DNA from 2 places in the Nakamurella sp. A5-74 genome. Region 1 is predicted to be linked to the other one. Evidence: riboswitches for the same ligand, from Rfam matches in the RefSeq annotation. Region 1 holds a riboswitch; the other holds the start of a gene.
The links. A riboswitch is a leader RNA that binds a small molecule or an ion and turns the genes downstream of it on or off. The one in region 1 is predicted to bind cyclic di-AMP.
Positions count from the first base shown of each region.

Region 2: linked by a shared signal. The riboswitch ahead of ABLG96_RS13200 (C40 family peptidase) and the one ahead of ABLG96_RS18095 (transglycosylase family protein) in region 1 are both predicted to bind cyclic di-AMP.

Region 1 covers NZ_CP159218.1:3,942,691-3,950,127, reverse strand. Annotated here, with positions in the region: gene ABLG96_RS18100 (HAD-IIA family hydrolase) at 1-386, shown strand, start outside; gene ABLG96_RS18095 (transglycosylase family protein) at 632-1,522, opposite strand; cyclic di-AMP (ydaO/yuaA leader) riboswitch at 1,530-1,675, opposite strand; gene ABLG96_RS18090 (haloacid dehalogenase-like hydrolase) at 2,053-2,673, shown strand; gene ABLG96_RS18085 (hypothetical protein) at 2,693-3,004, opposite strand; gene ABLG96_RS18080 (cold-shock protein) at 3,225-3,611, shown strand; gene ABLG96_RS18075 (DUF2771 family protein) at 3,740-4,282, opposite strand; gene ABLG96_RS18070 (MFS transporter) at 4,279-5,817, opposite strand; gene ABLG96_RS18065 (DUF3027 domain-containing protein) at 6,605-7,437, shown strand, end outside.
Region 2 covers NZ_CP159218.1:2,874,919-2,882,355, reverse strand. Annotated here, with positions in the region: gene ABLG96_RS13215 (DEDD exonuclease domain-containing protein) at 1-720, opposite strand, end outside; gene ABLG96_RS13210 (NYN domain-containing protein) at 853-2,310, shown strand; gene ABLG96_RS13205 (hypothetical protein) at 2,427-2,633, shown strand; cyclic di-AMP (ydaO/yuaA leader) riboswitch at 2,806-2,961, shown strand; gene ABLG96_RS13200 (C40 family peptidase) at 2,974-4,560, shown strand; gene ABLG96_RS13195 (glycosyltransferase family 4 protein) at 4,593-5,711, shown strand; gene ABLG96_RS13190 (C40 family peptidase) at 5,854-7,137, shown strand; gene ABLG96_RS13185 (hypothetical protein) at 7,234-7,437, opposite strand, start outside.

The sequences.
Region 1 (7,437 bases):
CCAGGTTCGTGGCGACCAATCCGGATCCCACGGGACCGTCGCGCTACGGCGTGCTGCCGGCCGCGGGGGCGGTCGCTGCGCTGATCGAGAAGGCGACCGGCCGGACGCCGTACTTCGTCGGCAAGCCGAACCCGTTGATGATGCGGTCCGCGTTGCGGTCGATCGGCGCGCATTCGGAGTCGACGTTGATGATCGGGGACCGGATGGACACCGATGTGATCGCCGGTCTCGAGGCCGGGCTGGCGACCATCCTGGTGCTCACCGGGATCTCCACCCGCGAGAGCATGGAGCGATTCCCCTACCGCCCGTCCCTGGTGATCGACTCGGTGGCCGATCTGGTCGGCCGCACCGCATCCCCGTTCGGAGCGGACAGCCCGGCGCGCTAGATGCGGGTGGCCGGCCTGCACCCTTCTGGCTGGCACCGGCCAGGTGTCGCCGGCCGAGGGTTGTTGCTGGTGTCAAGGGTTGTTGCTGGCGCGAAGGACGTCCTTGTTGCCAGCAGCAGCACTCATCACCAGCGACAAGGTCTTGGGGTGGCCGCGTCTGCTTGTCACCAGCGACCAGTCCGAGGAACGCCGAAGCCCCCCGACCCGAAGAGGATCGAGGGGCTTCGGCAGTTCGGGTGGCTGGCTCAGCCGAGGACGAGCTGCTGACCCGGGAAGATGACGTTCGGGTCGGACAGCACGCTGGCGTTCAGGTTGAACAGGTGCTGCCAGCTGGTGCCGTGGGCGGAGGCGATCCGGCCGAGGGTGTCGCCTGCCTTGACGCTGTAACCGCCGGTGGCGGCGGCGCTCGGCGCCGCTGCGGCAGCAGGAGCTGCGGAAGCAGCCGAGCCGGTGACCTTCAGGACCTGACCGACGGAGATGACGTTCGGGTCACCGATGGTGCTGTTGTTCAGGCTGAACAGCGTCTCCCAGCTGGTGCCGAACCGCGAGGCAATCTCGAAGAGAGAATCGCCCGAGGCCACCGTGTACGAGCCACTGGCGGTCGCGGTCGAGGCTGCCTTCGGGGCGGCAGCGACGGGGGCGTCAGCAACGGGGGCGGCAGCGACGGGGGCCGCAGCTGCGACGGGGGCCGCAGCTGCGACGGGGGCCGCGGCGGCGACCGGAGCCGCGCTGGAGCCTGCGGTGGCGTTCGAGTCGCCCGAGCCGGTGGCGCCGACGTTGTCGGCACAGGCCCACGCACCCCAGCCCTGGCCGGCGAGGGTGCGCTCGGCGATGGCGATCTGCTGGGACTTGGTGGCCAGGTCGGCGCGGCTTGCGTACTCGGCGCCGCCGAAGGCCTCCCAGGTGGACTGGGAGAACTGCAGTCCGCCGTAGTACCCGTTACCGGTGTTGATGGACCAGTTGTTGGTGGATTCGCACTGGGCGACGGCGTCCCAGACGGCGGCCGGAGCGGCCGAGGCATCGGTGGCGGCCAACGCAACGGCGGGGCCGCTGACGAACAGGCCAGCGGTCGCGGTGCGGATGGCGATGGTCTTGGTGGTGGACGGCTTGCGATGACGGCCCAGGTGACGGGTCATGTTCTTTTTCTCCCACGTGCTGCGCCTACGAAGTCAGCTGTCGGGTTCGAGCTGTGGGCAGCCCGGCCGGCTCTCGCCGGCTTCACCCCGAGGTGGTCTCGTGACCACCGGAGAACCTTGGGTCCCCCGCCACTGTCCTGGCATTGCTTGTACGTACCCGGGAGCGCGGACAGTGCTCGGCGCCGCTCCCAAGATGGTCTCCAGGAGGTTCCTGCGACCTCGGCCGACGATACGGATGGCGAAGCTTTCTGGGTATCGCGTCGGAATGTGGTAACGAACGGGTAACTTTCGTGATCCAACCGAGATAATCCGCATCGCTGCAGGTGGGAACCCCTGCGGGAGTTTCAGGTGGCACTCCGGACGGGTTGCGTGTAACAGATGAAGTTCACCCGATCGGGGGAGCCGTGTCCTGGCCGTTATCAGCGTGTCGCAACCCGCAGGTCACGCTTCGGTCTCCGTCCGGAGACCGATTCATCTCGACGACCCTCTCGATTCCAACGTTCGCGGCGTCGGCGCCTAGTGTCCGGAGCGTGAGTTTCACCGTCGGTTTCGACCTCGACATGACGCTGATCGATCCCCGTCCCGGGATGGTCGCGCTGTTCGAGGCGCTCTCGGCCGAGACCGGGCATCCGTTGGACGGAGCTGCCTTCGCGTCCCGGTTGGGACCGCCGCTCGTCGTCGAGCTCGGCCGGTACGGGTTCGACGCGCCAACGGTGGAGGATCTGGTCACCCGATTCCGTGCCCGCTACTGCGAGATCGTCATCCCGATGACGGTCGCACTGCCGGGGGCCGCCGAGGCGATCGACACCGTCCGGGCGCACGGCGGCCGGTCGCTGGTGGTCACTGCCAAGAACGAGCCGCATGCCAGGGTCCACCTCGAGCGGCTGGGCCTCGTCGTGGACGACGTCGTCGGTTCGGTGTTCGGTGCGGAGAAGTCCGCCGCGCTGCGCTCGGCGGGCGCGGAAGTCTATGTCGGCGACCATCTGGGCGACATCAACGGAGCGCGCGGTGCGGACGCGATGGCCGTCGGGGTGGCCACCGGGCCGATCTCGGGTGAGGATCTCGCCTCCGCCGGCGCGGACGTCGTCCTGGGCGATCTGACTGCTTTCCCGGCATGGCTGAGCAGCTACCTGCTGGCAACGGTGCACTGAGCGCGGGCAGGTGGCCAGGTCAGTCGACCGACAGACCGGCTTGCCGGATGCGGAACGCGGAGATACCCAGCCCGATCGGAGCCAGCGCCACCACGAGCCAGAACCAGACCGGGAAGTCGCGGGCGCCGGAGGCGAACAGCACCAGCATCACCAGCAGGGCCGACGCGCCGATGCAGAACACGACCATGCCGATCCGCATGACCACCGGCGAGCGCCGCAGGGTGGCCGGACGCGGTGAGGTGCCGGAGACCTTCTCGACCGGGGTGCGGGACGGACGGCCCGCACCGGCGGGTTCGTCGGCCGGAGTTGAGGGCGCGCTGGACGAGGTCACCATCCCAGGATAAGCACTGCGGACGGGCGGGTCGCTACGCTCGGCGCAGCTCGCCAGGAGCGGAGAAATCGGGTACTCCGCCCGCCGTAGTGTTGACACCTCCGGTGGACACGGGCGATTCCGCATCCCGGAACTCCGTACGCCAGGCGCCCCCGACGAGGCGCAGACGATCCGGACGACAGGTAGTTCCAGTACAGCCGATGAGAAGCAGGTGGATCTGATGCCCAGCGGACGGGTGAAGTGGTACGACGCGGAGAAGGGGTTCGGTTTCATCGCCCAGGAAGACGGACCGGACGTGCACGTCCGCACCTCCGCGCTGCCGAGCGGCACCGAGGCCCTCAAGCCCGGTCAGAAGGTCGAGTTCGGGGTGGCCGACGGGCGGCGTGGCCCGCAGGCCCTGCAGGTGGTGCTGCTGGAGGCGCCACCTTCGGTCGTGGTGGCCCACCGGCGTCCGGCTGAGGAGCTGCACGGTCTGATGGACGACATGATCAAGCTGCTCGAATCCAAGGTGCTGCCCGACCTGCGGCGCAACCGTTACCCGGACCGCGCCATCGGTGGCCGGATCGCCGGCATGTTGCGAGCCGTGGCGAACGAGCTCGACGCCTGACGGCCGATGCAGTGTGGTGCCCAGGTCCGGATCCATCGGACCGGGGCACTGCTGCGTCGGCGGTTCGACGACCGGAGCCGCTCGATGGCCGGGTCGCTCGACCACTGAAGCCGGCCGGTCGGGGCTGGTCAGGCTGCGACGATCAGCACGACCCAGGTGTGCAGCGCGGCGTAGTCGACCCCGTTGCCGGTCGCGGTCGCCATCGGCGTCAGCCCGCTCTGCACTTCCACGCGCAGCAGCTGATCGGTCGTCGCCGGCGGCTTCAGCTCGTACTGCTGACGGGCGTCGGAGGAGAACAGCTCGCTGCGGAGTTCCTCCTGCTTGCCCGCAGCAGTGCGGAAACGGAAGACGACGACCCAGGGAGCCAGGCCGATCGCTGCGGGGACGTTGACCGAGACGCCCTGACCCGGTCGCAGGGTCATCTGCGGTGCACTGGCGTCGGAGCGGGTGGCCAGACAGTCGAGCGCCTCGGCGGTCGAGTCGGCGGAGCACCACAGTGTCGGGGCAGCGGAGACCAGTGCGCCGTTGCCGAAGAAGCTCACCGAGGGCAGCGGCCGGGTACAGCCGGAGAGCGCCAGGGTCGCGAAGACCAGCACGGCCACGAGCGCCCGCCGGCGCCGAGCACGCGTACGAGGGATCGACGGGTCCGGCGTGCCGGGGAGGGACGTCATCGGCGCGGTCGACCCGCCTTGCGCGGGCGACGGTCCCGGGTGGCCGACGTGGCCGGAGGTTCGTCGGTGGGCAGCTGCTGGGTGCGCGGTCCCTGCTCAGCGTCGCCGGCTGCGGGGACGGTGAACCGCGCCGTCCGGGGAGCGCTGGTCTGGCCGGCGCTGCGGGACTTGGCGAAGCGGCGGTTGGCGCGTCGGTCCCAGGCGGCCGCGAGTGCGGGCACCAGCGCTCGTCCGGAGCGGGAGAGCCAGCTCTGCGTCACGCCCAGGCCGACCATCAGCGTCACGACGGCGAAGCCGAGCATGTAGACGCCGTCGCCGGACAGGTGCAGCACGCCGCCCAGCAGCAGGCCGACCACCCCGCCGGTGACCCAGGCGAGCTGCAGCAGCGATTCGCTCATCCCGAACGCCGACGCCCGGCTGGCCTCGGGGAGCCGGTCCTGGATCACCGAGTCGAGGCAGACCTTCGCCAGCGAGGACGACGTGGAGCCGACCAGCCCGACCACGGCCGCCATCGCGATACCCGGGATCATGATGGCGACCAGGCAGGTGACGCCGACGGCGACCACGCCCCAGGCGGCGATCACATCGGGCCTGGTCAGGGTGATCTGGGTGCCAAGGGCATTGCCGACGAACCCGCCGAGACCGGCTGCGGCACCGACGATGCCGAGCACGAGCAGCTGCTGGAAACCGGACAGGTGCGAGTACTCAGTCTTGACGACGAACGCGATGAACAGGGCGAGGAAGCCGGTCTCGATCCGGTTGGCCATGTTGGCCCACAACGTCGCCGAGACGCCCGGCGGGAAGCGGCGGACGCGGCCCCTGGTCAGCACCTCGCTGTGCTGGACCGGCACCTCACCCTCGGTGGATTCCACCCAAGCCGGGATGCGCAGGCAGAGCACGCCGCCGGCGACACCGCACAGCGCCGTCCAGATCAGGGCTCCCGAAGCGTTCGTGACCCCGGCGAACGCTGCCGCGATGCCGCCCGCGACACCGCCGGCAACCAGGCCGAACACCGTCAGCCGGGAGTTGGTCTTGACCAGGGTGATCTGCTCCGGCAACACCCGTGGCGTCAGCGCTGCCTTGAGCACGCCGAACGATTTCGACAGCACCATCATCCCGAGAGCGCACGGGTACAGCACCCAGGAGTTGAAGTTGAAGGCCATCACGATCGCCAGCAGGCTGCGCCCGAAACTGGTGGCGGCCAGCGCGATCCGGCGGCCGTGCTGGATCTTGTCGAGCAGCGGACCGATGAACGGGGCGATCACCGCGAACGGGGCGACGGTGATGAGCAGGTACAGCAGTACCTTGCCGGTCGACTCGGCCGACGCCGCAGCGAAGAACAGCGTGTTGGCCAGTGCCACGGTGAGCGCCGCATCGACGGCGTAGTTCGCCATCACCGCATAGGTGAGGTGCGTCAACCCGGACCGGTCCGCGCCGTCCGCGGTGGCCGCCTTGCGGAACAGCTCGACGCCGCGCGAGGTCAACTGCCTGCTCCGCATGGCCGCGATCCGGGTGACGGTCAGTTTCCGCGGCATTCCGGGCGTCCCCGGTACCGGCGGGGCGAGGTCGGGCTCTGCATAGTGCGGTAGGTGCCCGCCCCTGACTTCCGGCCCGCGCGGTGAATCCGGGGACCGATCCTGCTGCCGGGGTTGGTCGGTCTGCGCGCCACGATCCCGTCGATCGAAGGCAGCTCGCCGGTCCTGGGCTCGGCGGTCGGCTGCTGCTCGGCGGTCATCGCTGTTGCCGCGGTCGTCCCCCGCCCGGCGGTCGTTGCTGTTGCCGCGGTCGTCGTCCGCTGCCCGTTCGGGCAGCGCACGGCCGGGCCGCTGCGGGGCTGGGCTGGGTGGGGCTGGGCTGGGTGGGGCTGGAATGTGTGAGCCGGGCCGCTGGGAGTCCGGGCGCTGGGACCTGTTGCGGGGGTCGACGGGGCCCTCGTCCACCGATCGTCGGCCGCCGGTGCCGCGGGGGAGCTGCTCGGTCGGCAGCACGTCGGGTCGACGACGTGGCCGCGGCGTGGCAGTCGGTGCGGCCGGACGCTGGCCACCCGTGCCCCGGGGGATCTCGTCCGTGCGGTGGTCGGCGGAGCGCTGCTCCCCGGAGCGGGGCTCTCGCGACGCGGGTGACCCGGGAACCGCATCGGGGTCGTCGTCGTGCGGCATGGGTTCATCCTGCCGCACCGCACCCTGCCGAAGGCGGGGGACCGCGGAACTGTTTCGCGCCGCGGCGTTGCTGTCGTCCACGGCGTTCAGCCGCCGGCGTCCAGAGGTGTCGGTGCCGAAGCACGAATACTCTCGGAGGGCCCTCGTCAGGCATCATGGCGTGGTGATCTCCACCGATGACGTTCCCACCGACGAGCAGGTCGAGACTGCTGGATCCGCTCCGGTCGCTGACGAATCCCAGGTCGTCGACGAAACCCGGGTCGCTGACGAAACCCGGGTCGTCGACGAATCCCCGGTCGCCGAGAACGACGAACACACCGCCGACCGTGGTGCACCGCTCTCGCGGCAGGCGGTCGCGCTGACCACCGCGGCGATCGAGCTGGCGCTGGCTGCTGCCCGGTCGGTCGCCGGCGACGAGGCCGGTGGGGTCGAGAGCGTCGGCGACTTCCTGGGTGCGTACGCCGAGGACGGGATCGCCGTCACCGCAGGCTTCCAGGCGAAGATCCGCGGCTATCACGGGTGGCAGTGGTCGGTGACGCTGGCGTCCGTGTCCACCGACAGCTGGACCGTCAGCGAGGTCGTCCTGCTGCCTGGTGACGCGGCGCTGGTGGCCCCGCCGTGGGTTCCGTGGGACCGACGCGTGCGCGGCGGCGACCTCGGGGTCGGCGATCTGCTGCTGACTCCGACGGACGATCCGCGACTGGTGCCCGGGTACCTGCTCTCCGACGACCCGGCGATCGAGGACGTGGCCCGCGACTTCGGGCTCGGCCGCACCCGGGTGTTGAGCCGCGACGGACGTGTCGATGCCGCCGAGCGCTGGTACGCCGGGCCATTCGGGCCGTCCGACCCGATGGCCCAGCAGGCTCCCGGTCGGTGCGGCCAGTGCGGGTTCTTCGTGCCGCTGGCCGGTGCGTTGGGCGGACTCTTCGGTGCCTGCTCCAACGACATGGCGCCGGGCGACGGCAAGGTGGTCGCGGTGGAGTACGGCTGCGGTGC
Region 2 (7,437 bases), 1.1 Mb from region 1:
GTAGAGCACCTCGTCGTCGGCGCCCCGGAACAGGTACACCCCAGGAGCTTGCGGAAGCCCTTGTGCCAGAACACGTTTGCGTCGCCGCTCGGGGGACACCCGACGGGTCGCGCCGACGAGCTCGTCCATGCTCTGGACGCCCAGCGGTCCGAGTCGCTCGAAGAGCGCATGCAGCACGTCCACGGTCGCCCTGGCGTCCGTGAGCGCCCGGTGATCCGGGCGGACCGGGGATCCGAGCAGCGGGGCGAGCAGGCCGAGCCGCACACTGGGCGCCTCGTCGCGGCTCAGCACCGCCCGGGCCAGCCGCACGGTGTCGACCACCCGAGGAGTGGGCCAGGGCAGGCCGAGTCGGCGCGCGTTCTCCCGCAGGAAGCCGATGTCGAACGGTGCGTTGTGCGCGACGAGAACACAGTGCCGGGAGAACTCGAGGAAGTCCGGTAGCACGGCGTCGATCCGGGGTGCATCGAAGACCATGACGTCGCTGATCCCGGTCAGGATGGTGATCTGCGGCGGGATCGACCTGCCGGGGTCGACCAGGGTGGCGAACTCGCCGAGCACCACCCCGCCGCGGACTTTGACCGCACCGATCTCGGTGATCGCGTCCGCCGTCGCCGAGCCACCGGTCGTCTCCAGGTCGACCACGACGAACGTGGTGTCGCGCAACGGTTCCGACAGCTCGTCGAACGATGCCTGGACGGCGATCGGCCGGTCGGTGTTCATGGGCGGGACGATAGGGGAGCGGTCCGACAGAGCACCGGAACGACGCGCGCGGGACGAGCATTGCCCGCTCGGCGCCGGGCGGGGCAGCGGGGCAGCGGAGCACACGGCAGGCGCGCCGAGGATGATGGGACCGTGGAGTTCACCGATCTGCCCGCGGTGGTGCAGAGCCGTGTCCTGAACCTGGCGGCCCGGTCGCTGACGGGCGCCGCCGCGCTGCAGATCCCGCGCGAACTCGTGGCGGTGGCCAGGTTCGCGCCGGCCCGGCGGGCACGCCGGGGGGCGGTACCGCTGGCCAGGGCGCTGGAGAGCGATCCAGCCTTCCGGGCGCTGGTCGCGCACCGGGCGGCCGGTCTCGATCCGCACGGCGTGCTGATGTCGCTGGGTGCCGGAACAGCACCTGCCGACGCCGAGGTCGGTGTTCCGGACGCCGTGACGGCGGATGCGAACGAGCTCGACAGCGATGACTCCTCCGACAACGATGCCGCTCCGACGGTTGGCCCGGACGCCGCTCGGGTCTCCGACATCGACCTGCTGGCGCTGGCCTACCTGCGGGCCGCCGCAGCGCCACCTGGCGTGTTCGAGCGGCTGCGCACGGCGGAAGAGACCGGAGAACTGCGCACCAGACTTCTTGCTGCCGAAGCCGAGCTGGTGAAACTGCGGGCGGCCGCCGAGCGGAATCCGGCCGGGCGCGGCACGCCGACCGAGGTCGCGGGGAGCCCGGACGACGACGCTGGGCCGGCCGTCCGGATCGAGCGGTTGACCACCCGGCTGCGGGAGCAGGGCAGTCGGCTGCGGGAGGCGCTCGACGCGGTCGCGCACCTGCAGCAGGAGAAGGACGCGCACGCTCGCGAGGCCGCCCGGGCGCTGGAGATCATGACCCGGGGCCGCACCGCCGCGGAACAGCGGGCCGCAGCCCTGGCGACCCAGGTGTCCGCGCTGCAGGCCGGTGAGGAGGCGGCCGCGGCGCGTCAGGAGTACCGGGAGCGGGTGCTGACCCGCCGGGTGGAGTTGTTGCTGGAGACCGCGACCGGTGCGATCGAGGGCCTGCGCTCGGAATGGACCCCTGACTCCGGCGGACGACGGCCCGGTGGTCCGTCCGGTCCTGCGGCGGCACCCGTCGATCCGGCGGACGTGGTCGCGCGGCGGCTGGTCCGACCGAGTACTCCCCGCCTGCCGGAGATCGCCGACACCGCTCGGCTCGCGGAGGCGCTCGGGTTGCCGCGGGCCCACCTGATCGTCGACGGGTACAACGTCAGCAAGAACGGCTTCGGCCACCTGACCCTCGCCGAGCAGCGCGAGCGGTTGATCAGGACCCTTGCAGCGTTCGCCGCCCGTTCGGGAGCCGAGGTCACGGTGGTGTTCGACGGCGCCGCCGTCGTGGCCCCGGCCGGTCATCAACGCGGGGTGCGGGTGCTGTTCTCGCCCCAGGGGACCATCGCCGACGACGTGATCAGGGACCTGGTGGACGCGGAGCCGACCGGGCGGCCGGTGGTCGTCGTCACCTCCGACCGCGCGGTGATGACGGATGTCGGCGCCGCAGGCGCCAGGGTCGCCCGATCGGAAGTCCTGCTCGCCGCGCTCGGTCGGTGAGGCCGGAGGACCCCTCTGTCGGACCCCGCTCCTAGCGTGGCGGTTCGAACACCTGGTCGAACGACAGGTGGCCGATCCGTGGGGCGCGATCCGTGCCCCCGAGGAAGGAATCTGTCATGCACATCGACTGCGAGACCTGCACCATTCGGGGGTTCGGCTGCTCAGGCTGCGTCATCACCATGCTCCTGGGCGCGCCGCCGGAGGGTGTGGAGTTCGACCAGACCGAGCAGGCCGCCCTGGAAGTACTCGCGGAGTCCGGTCTGATCCGCCCGTTCTTGATCAGTGGTCCGGAGATCGTCACGCGATCAGTGCGGGCAGGATGACGACGATCGGCGGGGTTGCTCGCACGACGTCCTCGCAGCGGTGAGATGGATCACGCGAAGGCGGCGTACGGGTGAAATGCAGTGCTACCCGGAGTGAGGTGGCTGGACGTGTCCGTGTCCATCTCGTAACCTGACCGAGACCTTCAGCTCATCTCGCCGACCACGGCGTTCCTGGAGATCACCGCCGAATCGGCCCGTCGGGGTGGCCGAACCGGGGACCCACAGTTACTGGGGTGAATCTGCGACAGCCGGAGTGATCCGGCTGGAGCGGTAGGGCACTTCCTGCCCGAATCCGTCAGCTAACTCGGTAGGCGGCAAGGAAGAAAGGCACACCGGAACCTTGCATTCGACCCGCGGCCGTACTTTCGCTGCGCTCCAGCACTCCCTTCGTATTCCCCGCGTTCTCGTCACCGTCGGCGTCCTGATGGCCGGCGTCGTGCTCGCACCCGCCGCCGTCGCAGCGCCGCAGGTACGTCCCGCGGTGCCGACGTCGGACGGACTGCTCGCCGATCCGGGGGATCCGACCACGGCCGACGAAGCGCAGACCGCCTGGCTCGAGGCGACCGGAGCCGCTGAGTCGATGAACGAGAAGGTGCTCGTCGCCATCGATGTCGAGCACCAGGCGCGGGCCGAGGTCGAGAGTGCCGCTCGCACGGTCACCGCCAAGGAGCAGGCGCTGCGCACCGCGAAGACCCGGAACGCCGCCGCGGGGACTGCCTCGGCGGCCGCGGCCAAGAAGCTCGCAGTTGCGTCAGCTGCGGAAGCGTCGTACCAGGACAAGGTCGACGAGTTCGCCGACGCCAGCTTCCGGGGCGCTCGCTTCGGGTCGATGTCCGCGATGTTCACGGCCAACTCACCCGAGGACTTCCTGGAGACCGCGTCGACCCTGGAACTGGTCGCCGACGACACCGCGCAGACCCTCGACCGCGCAGCTGCGGCGAAGGCGACTGCGGCCCAGGCCAGGACCGGGGCCCAGCAGGCCGCCGACAGTGCTGCCGCCGCCAAGAGCGCAGCCGACGCCGCTGTCACCGATGCCGCCGCCGCGAGGACCCACGCCGAAACTGCTCTCAAGGCCTCCCACGCCGCCACCGATCAGGTGCGCAGCCGGCAGGCGAAGCTCAAGCGCGAGGCCGACCGCCTCGAAGCCCTGCAGAATCGGCTGAGCGAGCAGGAGCGGCAGGCAGCGCTCGCCGCCCAGGCCGCCGCCGCTCGGCAGGCAGCCCAGGAGGCCCAGGCCCGCGCCGACCGCAATCGCGCCGCTGCTGCCCAGCAGCAGGCCGCAGCCGAGCAGGCCGCAGCCGAGCAGGCCGCAGCCGAGCAGGCCGCACCGAAGGTAGCCGACGCTCCTGCCGGCCAGAACCCGTCGTCCGCCGCGGCCGCGCCTGGGTCTCCCGCTGAAGCTGCCCCGACCGAGGCCGCCCCGACCGAGGTCACCGCGACCGAGGTCACCGCGACCGAGGTCACCGCGACCGAGGCCGCCCCGACCGAGGCCGCCCCGACCGAGGTCACCGCGACCGAGGCTGCCCCGAGCGCTGCTGCCCCGACCGCTGCTGCCCCGACCGCTGCTGCCCCGAGCGGCGCTGCCGAGGTCGCCGTGCAGGCGGCGCTGTCCAAGGTCGGATCGCCGTATGTGTACGGCGCCGCAGGTCCCGACAGCTTCGACTGCTCCGGCTTCACATCCTGGGCCTATGCCCAGGCAGGCATCACCATCCCCCGGACATCGGGCGGTCAGGCCGGACTGCAGTACGTCCCGCTCGACCAGCTCCGACCGGGTGACCTGATCACCTACTACTCGCCCGTGCACCATGTAGCGATGTACATCGGGAATGGTCAGATCGTGCACGCCTCGACCTCTTCGAAGCCGGTCTACGTCACCACGATGTACTACGGCGGACCCAACGGGACCGGTCACCGCGTCGTCGGCTGACCCCCACCGACCACCGCCGAAGACGAGCTCCTGTGCGTCGCACCCTGCTGCTGACCAACGACTTCCCGCCACGTTCCGGCGGTATCCAGTCGTACGTCCATGCTCTGGCGCGTCGCCTGCCGGCGGATGATCTGGTGGTCTACGCCCCGGCCTGGCAGGGTGCGGAGGACTTCGACGCCGCGCAGCCCTTTCCGGTGGTACGGCATCCGACCTCGCTGATGCTGCCGGTGCCCCAGGTCGCCAGAACTGCGGCGCGCCTGATCCGCGAGCACCGGCTGTCCGCCGTCTGGTTCGGTGCCACCGCGCCCTTGGCCCTGCTCGCGCCGGCCCTGCGTCGGGCCGGCGCGGAGCGCATCGTGTCCAGTACCCATGGCCACGAGGTCGGCTGGTCGATGCTGCCAGGGTCGAGGCAGGCGCTGCGGCGGATCGGCTCCCGCGTCGACGTGCTCACTTACATCAGCACCTACGCCAGGAATCGGATCGCCGGTGCCTTCGGACCGCAAGCAGCTCTGGAACGGGTCGCGCCGGGGGTCGACACCGAACGATTCCGTCCCGATCGGGCCGCCGGCGAGCGGATCAGGGAACGGTGGGGCCTCGCAGGACGACCGGTGCTGGTCTGCCTGTCGAGACTGGTGCCGCGGAAGGGCCAGGACGTGCTGATCGAAGCACTGCCGCGGATCCGTGCCGAGGTGCCGGACACCGCACTGCTGATCGTCGGTTCGGGGCCTGACGAGCAACGACTGCGCATCCTCGTGGAGCGTGGGGGACTCGGCGATGCCGTGGTGTTCACCGGTGCCGTCGAGGAGCACGAACTGCCCGCGCACTACCTCGCCGGCGATGCCTTCGCGATGCCCTGCCGCACGCGGGGGAACGGGCTGGACGTGGAAGGCCTGGGGATCGTGTTCCTGGAGGCCTCGGCCTCGGGCCTTCCGGTGGTGGCCGGCGACTCCGGCGGCGCACCCGAGACGGTGAAGCCGGAGCAGACCGGGCTGGTCGTCGACGGCCGGGACGTCGGCGCCGTTGCGCAGGCGTGCATTCGCGCACTGGTCGATCCGAAGACCCGCAGCTGGGGTGCGCAGGGCCGTTCCTGGGTCAGGGACGACTGGGACTGGCAGCGCTCGGCCGATCGACTTGCGGAGCTGATCGGATGAGCGACGTCAGACGTCCTCGTCCACAGGGCATCGAGTTGTCCACATCGAGGTCCGTGCGATGCCGGTACTGAGCGATCGAGCCATAGGTTGTCGGGGTTCCAGCGGGTCGGTCGGGACCACGAGGAGAGCGAGAGTGAGTTCGGTGAAGTTCACGCAGAGGTTCGGCAGGGTCGCGCTGGGTCTTGCCGTGCTGGCAGGATCCGCTCTCGCGACGCCGGGAACGGCCTCCGCGAGCGGCCCGGCGGTCGCCCGAGCCACCACGACTGCCTGGGTTTCCGCAGCTCCGGCTGCCGCGGCGCCGAGCACTCCGGACCAGGCACAGCGGGCCTGGCTGGATGCGGCCCGCGAGTACTCCTCGTTCGGCGAGCGGGTCCTGGCCACCGAATCCGCGGCGCACCAGGCCACTGCCGCATCGGTGGCCGCTCGTCAACGACAGCAGCAGGCACAGCAGCAGCTCGCGGGCGAGAACGCGCGGGTCGCCGTCGCCCAACGGCGGGTCGATGCGGCGGCCGCGGAACTCGCGCGGACCAGCGGCGTCACCGCGGGCTACCAGCAGCAGATCGACGCGTTCGCCGATGCGAGTTTCCGCGGCGCCCGGACCGGATCGATGTCGGCGTTCCTGACCGCGACGTCGCCCGACGACTTCCTGGAACGAGCCTCGTCGCTGGACATCGTCGCCGACGACAACGCCCAGCTGCTCAGCGCAGCGGAGGCTGCCCAGCGCGCGCTCACCGCTGCCCAGCAGAAAGCCACCGCCGAGCGGGACGGCATCGCAGCGGTGCGGGACGCCGCTCGGGCGCGGGAGCGGGATGCGGCCGCTGCGGCGGACGCTGCTACCGCTGCCGAACGTCGTGCGGTTGCCGCGACCCATGCGCTGGTGGCCGACAAGCAGCGGCTCGCCGGCAAGGTCGCTGTCTACCAGCGGACCTACGCCAGGCTCTCCGCCGCAGATCGGGACGCCGCCGTCCAGATGACCGACGGTGGCGTCACCGTCCGCAACGGTGAGCGCGGCAGCCGCTCGATCTCGGTGCAGGATCTCTCGGTCCGCGCGGCCCAGCAGGCCCCGAACGCGCAGGCGGCGATCGCCGTGCAGGCGGCACTCAGCAGGGTTGGGCTGCCCTATGTCTGGGCAGCGACCGGTCCGGACTCGTTCGACTGCTCCGGGCTGATGCTCTGGTCGTGGGCGAAGGCCGGGATCACGGTGCCACGCTCCAGTTCCGAGCAGGCAGCGCAGCTACCGGTGATCCCGCTGGCCGATGTGCAGGTCGGCGACCTGATCACCTTCTACCGGCCCACCAGCCACGTCGGGATGTACATCGGGGACGGGTTGTTCGTGCACGCTTCGCACACCGGGGCACCCATCATGGTCACGTCGTTGAGCAAACGGATGAACGGCTACCCGGTCGCGCACGCCGTCGGTCGCTGACCGCAGCAGGATCGACCGCTGGATCGACGGCAGCCGGAACGGCGGCCGGATGGACGGCAGCCGGATGGACGGCAATCGGATGGACGGCAGGCCCGATCATTCCTGGAAGGCCGGCATCCTGCCGTGCGCGGCGGCAATGAGCTCGTCCCGGCCGCCGGCGTCCCACGACCACAGGTGTTGCAGGTCCGGCAGATCACCGACCACCGCGGCGATCTGCGGGACGTGTGGGCTCTGCGTCAGCACGGCGCGGACCCCGCGGAGCCGCAGTCGTAGCCGCGGTCCGTGAGCATGATCGGGAAC